Regions from separate parts of the Iodobacter ciconiae genome, predicted to be linked through region 2. Evidence: predicted binding sites of a transcription regulator. Region 2 holds the regulator's gene; the other holds the start of a gene.
The links. Region 2 encodes NrdR, which represses ribonucleotide reductase genes. Its sites were predicted from a motif close to AAANACNATATATNGTNTTT; they were not measured.

Region 1 (3,422 bases), 1.3 Mb from region 2:
GCAATTGGAATAGGCGTGCGAACAAAACCCAAATACTGAACTACTTAGGTTCCTGAGAACACGGAGTTTCACAGAGAAAACCAAGATAAATGATCCGTTTTTTCATGCCTTATGTGTTTTTTGTGGGTATTTGCTTTGTTTTTAGCGCACCTGGGTCATTACGAAATAGGAATAAAGAATGAAATTTGACTGGCGCGAGCCTGTGTTGGCGGTGCAGTTTTTGACTCGTTTGCCTACGCCGCAGATTCGTCATTTTGAGCCTGCTTTACTTGCAGCTGCCGCGCCGTGGTTTCCTCTGGTAGGCCTATTGATTGGTGTTTTTTTAAGCACGGTGGTATTTCTTGCTGCCAAAGCAGACCCCTGGCTGGCGGCTTTGGCGGGGTTTTTGCTCTGGACGTGGATTACTGGTGGGCTGCATTTAGATGGCCTTGCCGATATGTCGGATGGCTTAGGCGCTGCGCATCGTGATCCGGAACGCTTTTTGGCGGTGCTGAAAGACCCGCATCTGGGGAGCTTTGGTGTGTTGGCGCTGATTTGCCAGTCTGCCGCCAAGCTGGTGCTCTTAATGCTGCTGGCAAAACAGCAAGAATGGCTGGCGCTTTTGCTGATCCCCGCATGGGCGCGCTTTGGTGTTTTGTACTGGAGCCGATTACCCCCTTTAGCTTCTGGTATGGCTGAGCAATTTGCCTGGCAAAAAACCAGCGTGTCACTGTATATTCTTTTGATTTTACTGCTGCTGATGTCTTATTTTATTGCCCCTGCATTATTGACGGCTCCCTTGTTAATCTGGGCTTATGCCAAGTGGTTAATGCATAAATTGGGCGGAATGACAGGAGATTGCCTGGGGGCGGGGATAGAAATAACTGAAACTGGGCTGTTATTTTGCATGCTTGTTTTGCTCATATAGGGCGCGCAAGAAAAACGACTCGCACACCTTATGAAAAAAACGCTGATTCTGGTGTTTATAGGAATGGTTTATGAAAATTATCCGCAATATTGAAGTTTGGGAAAAAGGTATGGATGGCGGTTTTGCAGGGCATTTGGCGATTACCGAAACCATTAGCGTTGAGTTTCTGTTTAGCTTATTTCGCAATGAACAAGATCAGCCTGATCCTGAAATGAAGCTCTCTTATATGCTGGATGCTGCCCGTATTGCCCTGCTGCAACCCTATGTGGCCGAGTTGATGAATTTGACGAAATATGATTATATTCTGACCGCCCACGGTCAGCCTGATTATTAAAATTGCTGTCTAAAGCAGGCATTCTGTTCGCTTTGCAAACTTGTGTCGAAAGTATTTGACTCTGATCAAATACACTATATATAGCTAAGCATTCGGATATTAAACACCATATATTGTGGTCTGTAAAAACATTCTACCCTGATCCAGGTGGGAAAAATGACCATATACCCGCAATATGTGTTAAAACGTGATGGCCGCATCGCGGCGTTTGATGTTGATAAAATTCGCCTTGCGCTGCTAAATGCCAGCCGCGTAACTGGTGAGTTTGATGAGGCAGAAGCAATACGCTTAAGCGAGCTGGTTAGCAGTCGCCTGCAAGGGGATCTCACCCCTTCCATTGAGCAGATTCAGGACCAGGTTGAAGAAACCCTGCTGCAATATCATTATTTAAAAACCGTTCGTGCTTATATTGCTTATCGCAGCCAGCATGCGCGTTTGCGCTCGGATGTGCGAACGGTAGTGGATGTTGAATCATCGATTAATGAATATTTGGATCAATCAGACTGGCGGGTGAATGCCAATGCCAATCAGGGCTGGAGCCTGGGTGGGCTGATTTTAAATACCAGCGGCAAAATGATTGCCAATTACTGGTTAAACCATGTTTATCCGCCTGCTATTGGTGAGGCACATCGCTCTGGTGCGATGCATATTCATGACCTGGATATGCTGTCTGGCTATTGTGCAGGCTGGTCTTTGCGCCGCCTTTTGCAAGAAGGTTTTAATGGCGTGCCGGGTAAGGTAGAAGCCAAGCCACCCAAGCATTTTTCTGCAGCTATCGGGCAAATTGTTAATTTTTTAGGCACTTTGCAAAATGAATGGGCGGGTGCGCAGGCATTTAGCTCGTTTGATACCTATATGGCGGCATTTGTTCGTGCAGATAATTTGCAATATACACAGGTAAAGCAGTATATCCAGGAGCTGATTTACAATTTGAATGTGCCTAGCCGCTGGGGCACACAAACGCCATTTACAAATCTGACTTTTGACTGGATTTGCCCGGAAGACCTGCGCGAACAGATTCCCTATGTAGGTGGCAGGGAAATGCCATTTAATTATGGTGAATTGCAGGCCGAAATGGATATGATTAATCGTGCCTATATCGAAGTGATGATGGAGGGCGATGCACTGGGCCGTGTATTTACTTTCCCGATTCCCACTTACAATATCACCAAAGATTTTGCCTGGGATCACCCCAATACTGATTTGTTATTTGAAATGACGGCCAAATACGGCCTGCCCTATTTCCAGAATTTTTTAAATTCAGATTTAGAGCCGCATATGGTACGTTCAATGTGCTGCCGCTTGCAGCTTGATCTGCGTGAATTATTAAAGCGCGGTAATGGCTTATTCGGCTCGGCAGAGCAGACCGGCTCGCTGGGCGTGGTGACCATTAATTGCGCGCGGATTGGTTATGAATTCAAAGGTAATGAAGCGGGTTTGTTGTCACGAATTGATACGCTAATGGAGCTGGCCAAACAATCTTTGGAAATTAAACGCAAATTAATCGGCCGCTTAATTGATGGTGGTCTTTATCCTTATACCAAGCGCTATCTGGGCACGCTGCGCAATCATTTTAGTACGCTGGGGGTAAATGGTATTAACGAGATGATTCGCAATTTTAGTGATGATCAGCATGATATCAGCTCTGACGCGGGCTATGCCTTGGCAATTCGCCTGCTGGATCATATCCGCGCCAAAATGAGCGAGTTTCAGGAAGAAACCGGCCATCTTTATAATCTGGAAGCCACGCCAGCCGAAGGCACGACTTATCGTTTTGCTAAAGAAGATAAAAAGGCTTATCCCGATATTTTGCAGGCCGGTACGATAGATCAGCCTTTTTATACTAATTCCAGCCAGCTGCCGGTTGGTTTCACTGATGATCCGTTTGAGGCCTTGGGCCGTCAGCAGGAATTACAGCGTAAATACACCGGTGGCACTGTCTTGCATCTGTATATGAACGAGGCGATTTCCAGCCCTGTGGCGTGTAAAGCATTGGTGAAAAAAGCACTGACAAATTATCGCCTGCCCTATATCACCATCACGCCCACTTTTTCTATCTGCCCGAAGCATGGCTACCTGAGCGGCCACCATGAGTTTTGCCCGAAGTGCGATGGCGAGCTACTGGCGAAGAAATGCTGTGCTACAAATTAAAGGCTGAAAATTGTATAGATACGGAAGATA
Region 2 (3,422 bases):
GCTTTTTGCAAATTTTCATTCGGCATAAAATTCTCCAGCATCAGTAAACCGCAAAGTGAAACGTAAATCGTCTCCAATCTGGCGGCGCTCTAACACCCTAGCTTGTAACTTGTGATTAAGATCGGATAAATCAAGAGTGGCAATACCTTTCGCCGTGTCGCCAATAATCACGGGAGCTTGATAAAGCAGCATTTCATCAACCAGGCCCGCTTGGAGCAAAGCCCCAACCAGTACCCCGCCCGCTTCAACCGTCACTTGATTGCAGCCACGGCAGCCCAGCTCTTTCAGTAGAGCAGTTAAATCAACACGGCCATGCGTATCAGCCAATATCAGGACTTCGGCCCCTGCCGTCTCTAAAGCATGGCGTTTCAGCTCATCATCCTGAGCGCAGACAATCAACACACCGGCCTGATTAAATAACTTAGCGTTCACAGGTGTTCTAAGCTGGCTGTCAACCACCACCCGCAGCGGCTGTCTGCTTACCGCAAATTCCCGCACGGTTAGCTGCGGGTCATCCGCAAGCACAGTGCCGATTCCTGTCAGCATGGCGCAAGAGCGGGCGCGCAGTTTTTGTACATCAGACCTTGCGGCAGGGCCGGTAATCCATTGCGATTGCCCGTTGGCGAGCGCGGTGCGGCCATCCAGACTGGCCCCCATTTTTACCGTAAGCCAGGGACGGGATCGCAGCATGCGGCTGATAAAACCCTTGTGATGCTCAAGTGCTGTGGCGTGCAATACGCCTGACTCCACGGCGATGCCCGCAGCAGCCAAACGTGCCAGCCCCTGCCCGGCAACCAGCGGATTAGGGTCTGTCAGCGCGGCTACCACACGCACTATACCGGCTTTCACCAAGGCATCGGCACAAGGCGGCGTGCGGCCATGATGGCTGCAAGGCTCCAGCGTGACATAAGCCGTCGCGCCGCGAGCCAGATCCCCAGCCACACTTAAGGCCATCACCTCGGCATGTGCACCGGGAGCACCCTGCACCACGCCGCCGCCAGCAGGCTGGCTAAACCCGGCCCCCACCACCTGCTCGTCTTTCACCAGTACGCAGCCCACACAAGGATTGGGCGAAGCACTATTCTGCCCCAAAGCCGCCTGCTGCAAAGCCAGCTGCATATACTGATGATCGATCGCGTTCATGGATTCCCTAAGCACAGGCATAACCCACACCTTGAACCACAGAGCTCACTAAGAGCACGGAATTTCACGGAGAAAACCTTACTTTTGCGTATGTTTCTCCCCATGGCCTCCGTGCTCTCCTGGATCGAAGTGCTTCGAGGTTTAGGTTTATTTCGGTATGGAAAAAAACTTTATTCCTTACTCACTTCCCGGATCACATCACGGAAATCATCTACGTCCTGGAAGGAGCGGTATACGGAGGCGAAGCGGATATAGGCTACTTTGTCGAGTTTGGCGAGCTCTGACATCACCATTTCACCGATCTGGCGACTCATGATTTCTCTATCACCTAAAGACAAAGCTTTCTGGATAATACGAAGGATGGCTTCATCCACCAAAGGTGTTGGCACCGGCCGCTTATGCAGGGCACGCTCGAAACTGGTACGGATTTTTTCCCGATCAAACTCGGCCCGCTGACCATTTTGTTTAACCACCTGCGGCAAGCGCACCTCGGCCGTTTCAAAAGTGGTAAAGCGTTTATCACACATAGGACAACGACGGCGACGGCGAACCAGATCGCCCTCATCAGATACACGCGAGTCAGCAACCAGCGTATCAGGAGAACCACAAAAGGGGCACTTCATCACAACCCCGCAAAGAACATTCTAAAAATAAACAAAACCCAAATCTCAAAACACGGAGGACACAGAGAACACGGAGTTTCACGGATAAAACCTAAGCAATGCTTATGCCTAAAACTTTTCAAACAGACGCTCAAATCAGACAAGGTCAAATTCAATAAAAAACGCAGATCCGCATTTTGCCAAAAAAATGCCAAACACTTTTTTGACTTTATCCGTATGTTTCCGTAGTCCTCCTTTACTCCGTGTTTAAAGACTTGGGTTTTTATAAAAAATTAAGCGCCGTAAACCGGGAAGCGCGCTGTCAGCTCTTTTACTTTTACCGTAACAGCAGCAATATTTGCTTCATCTGCTGGATTATCCAGCACGTCTGCAATCAGGTTTGCTACCTGTACCGCTTCTGCTTCTTTGAAACCACGGGTTGTGATCGCTGGCGAGCCAATACGGATACCGGAAGTCACAAACGGGCTTTCCGGGTCATTAGGAATAGCATTTTTATTCACTGTAATGTGCGCCAGGCTCAGCAATGCATCTGCAGCCTTACCGGTTAAGCCTTTGGAGCGCAGATCCACCAGAAATACATGTGATTCTGTACGACCAGAGACTACACGCAAGCCACGCTCAATCAGTGCCGCAGCCATGGCTTGTGCATTTTTCAGCACCTGCTCCTGGTAAGTTTTGAATTCTGGTGTTGCCGCTTCTTTAAATGCCACAGCCTTAGCTGCAATCACGTGCATCAAAGGGCCGCCTTGCAGCGTTGGGAATACATTCGAATTGATTGATTTTTCGAATTCGGCTTTAGCCAGAATCAAACCGCCACGCGGGCCGCGCAATGTTTTGTGGGTTGTTGATGTTACAAAGTGAGCATGTGGCACCGGGTTTGGATACACACCCGCGGCGATCAGGCCGGCGTAATGTGCCATATCAACCATAAAGTAAGCGCCCACTTTATCAGCGATCTCACGCATACGCGCCCAGTCAAAGCGCAGAGCGTAAGCTGAAGCGCCGCCGATCAGAAGCTTAGGCTTGGTTTCAAGCGCAACGCGTTCCATATCGTCGTAATCGATTTCTTCGTTTTCGTTCAGGCCATAAGCCACGATATTGAAAAGCTTGCCGGAGAGGTTTGCTGGTGAGCCATGTGTAAGGTGACCACCGTGACCCAGATTCATACCCATGACGGTATCACCGGGCTTCAGAATAGAAAAATACACCGCCTGGTTGGCTTGCGAGCCAGAATGAGGCTGCACATTGGCATACTCTGCGCCAAACAGTGCTTTAACGCGATCAATCGCCAATTGTTCAACGACATCAACAAATTCACAACCACCATAAAAACGCTTGCCCGGATAGCCTTCGGCGTATTTATTGGTCAGTTGCGAGCCCTGGGCTTCCATCACCGCTGGACTCGTGTAGTTTTCTGACGCAATCAGCTCGATATGCTCGTGCTGGCGAACAACTTCACCTGCAATGGCAGCGGCTAGATCAGGATCGTATTGGGCGATAGTGGCGGACTTGGAGAACATAGATTTGGCGCTTCCGTAAGTCAGTTGGGAATAGGGAATGCGCAGGATTCTAACACGGACGAGCAGTTTTCCAATTGAGGAATTCGTGATTAATCATGATCCCCTTTCATAGCTTGTTTCTTGCTTGCTTTCTTTT

Region 1: a site for NrdR is predicted at 1,343-1,362, ahead of EJO50_RS13170 (ribonucleoside triphosphate reductase). Genes of this name have one in related genera too.

What each region holds. Positions count from the first base shown of each region.
Region 1 is NZ_CP034433.1:3,004,441-3,007,862, forward strand. It holds gene cobS (adenosylcobinamide-GDP ribazoletransferase) at 179-907, shown strand; gene EJO50_RS13165 (hypothetical protein) at 978-1,241, shown strand; gene EJO50_RS13170 (ribonucleoside triphosphate reductase) at 1,398-3,392, shown strand.
Region 2 is NZ_CP034433.1:1,669,345-1,672,766, forward strand. It holds gene EJO50_RS07350 (YfgJ family double zinc ribbon protein) at 1-26, opposite strand, end outside; gene ribD (bifunctional diaminohydroxyphosphoribosylaminopyrimidine deaminase/5-amino-6-(5-phosphoribosylamino)uracil reductase RibD) at 16-1,164, opposite strand; gene nrdR (transcriptional regulator NrdR) at 1,314-1,766, opposite strand; gene glyA (serine hydroxymethyltransferase) at 2,039-3,286, opposite strand; gene EJO50_RS07370 (magnesium transporter CorA family protein) at 3,393-3,422, opposite strand, start outside.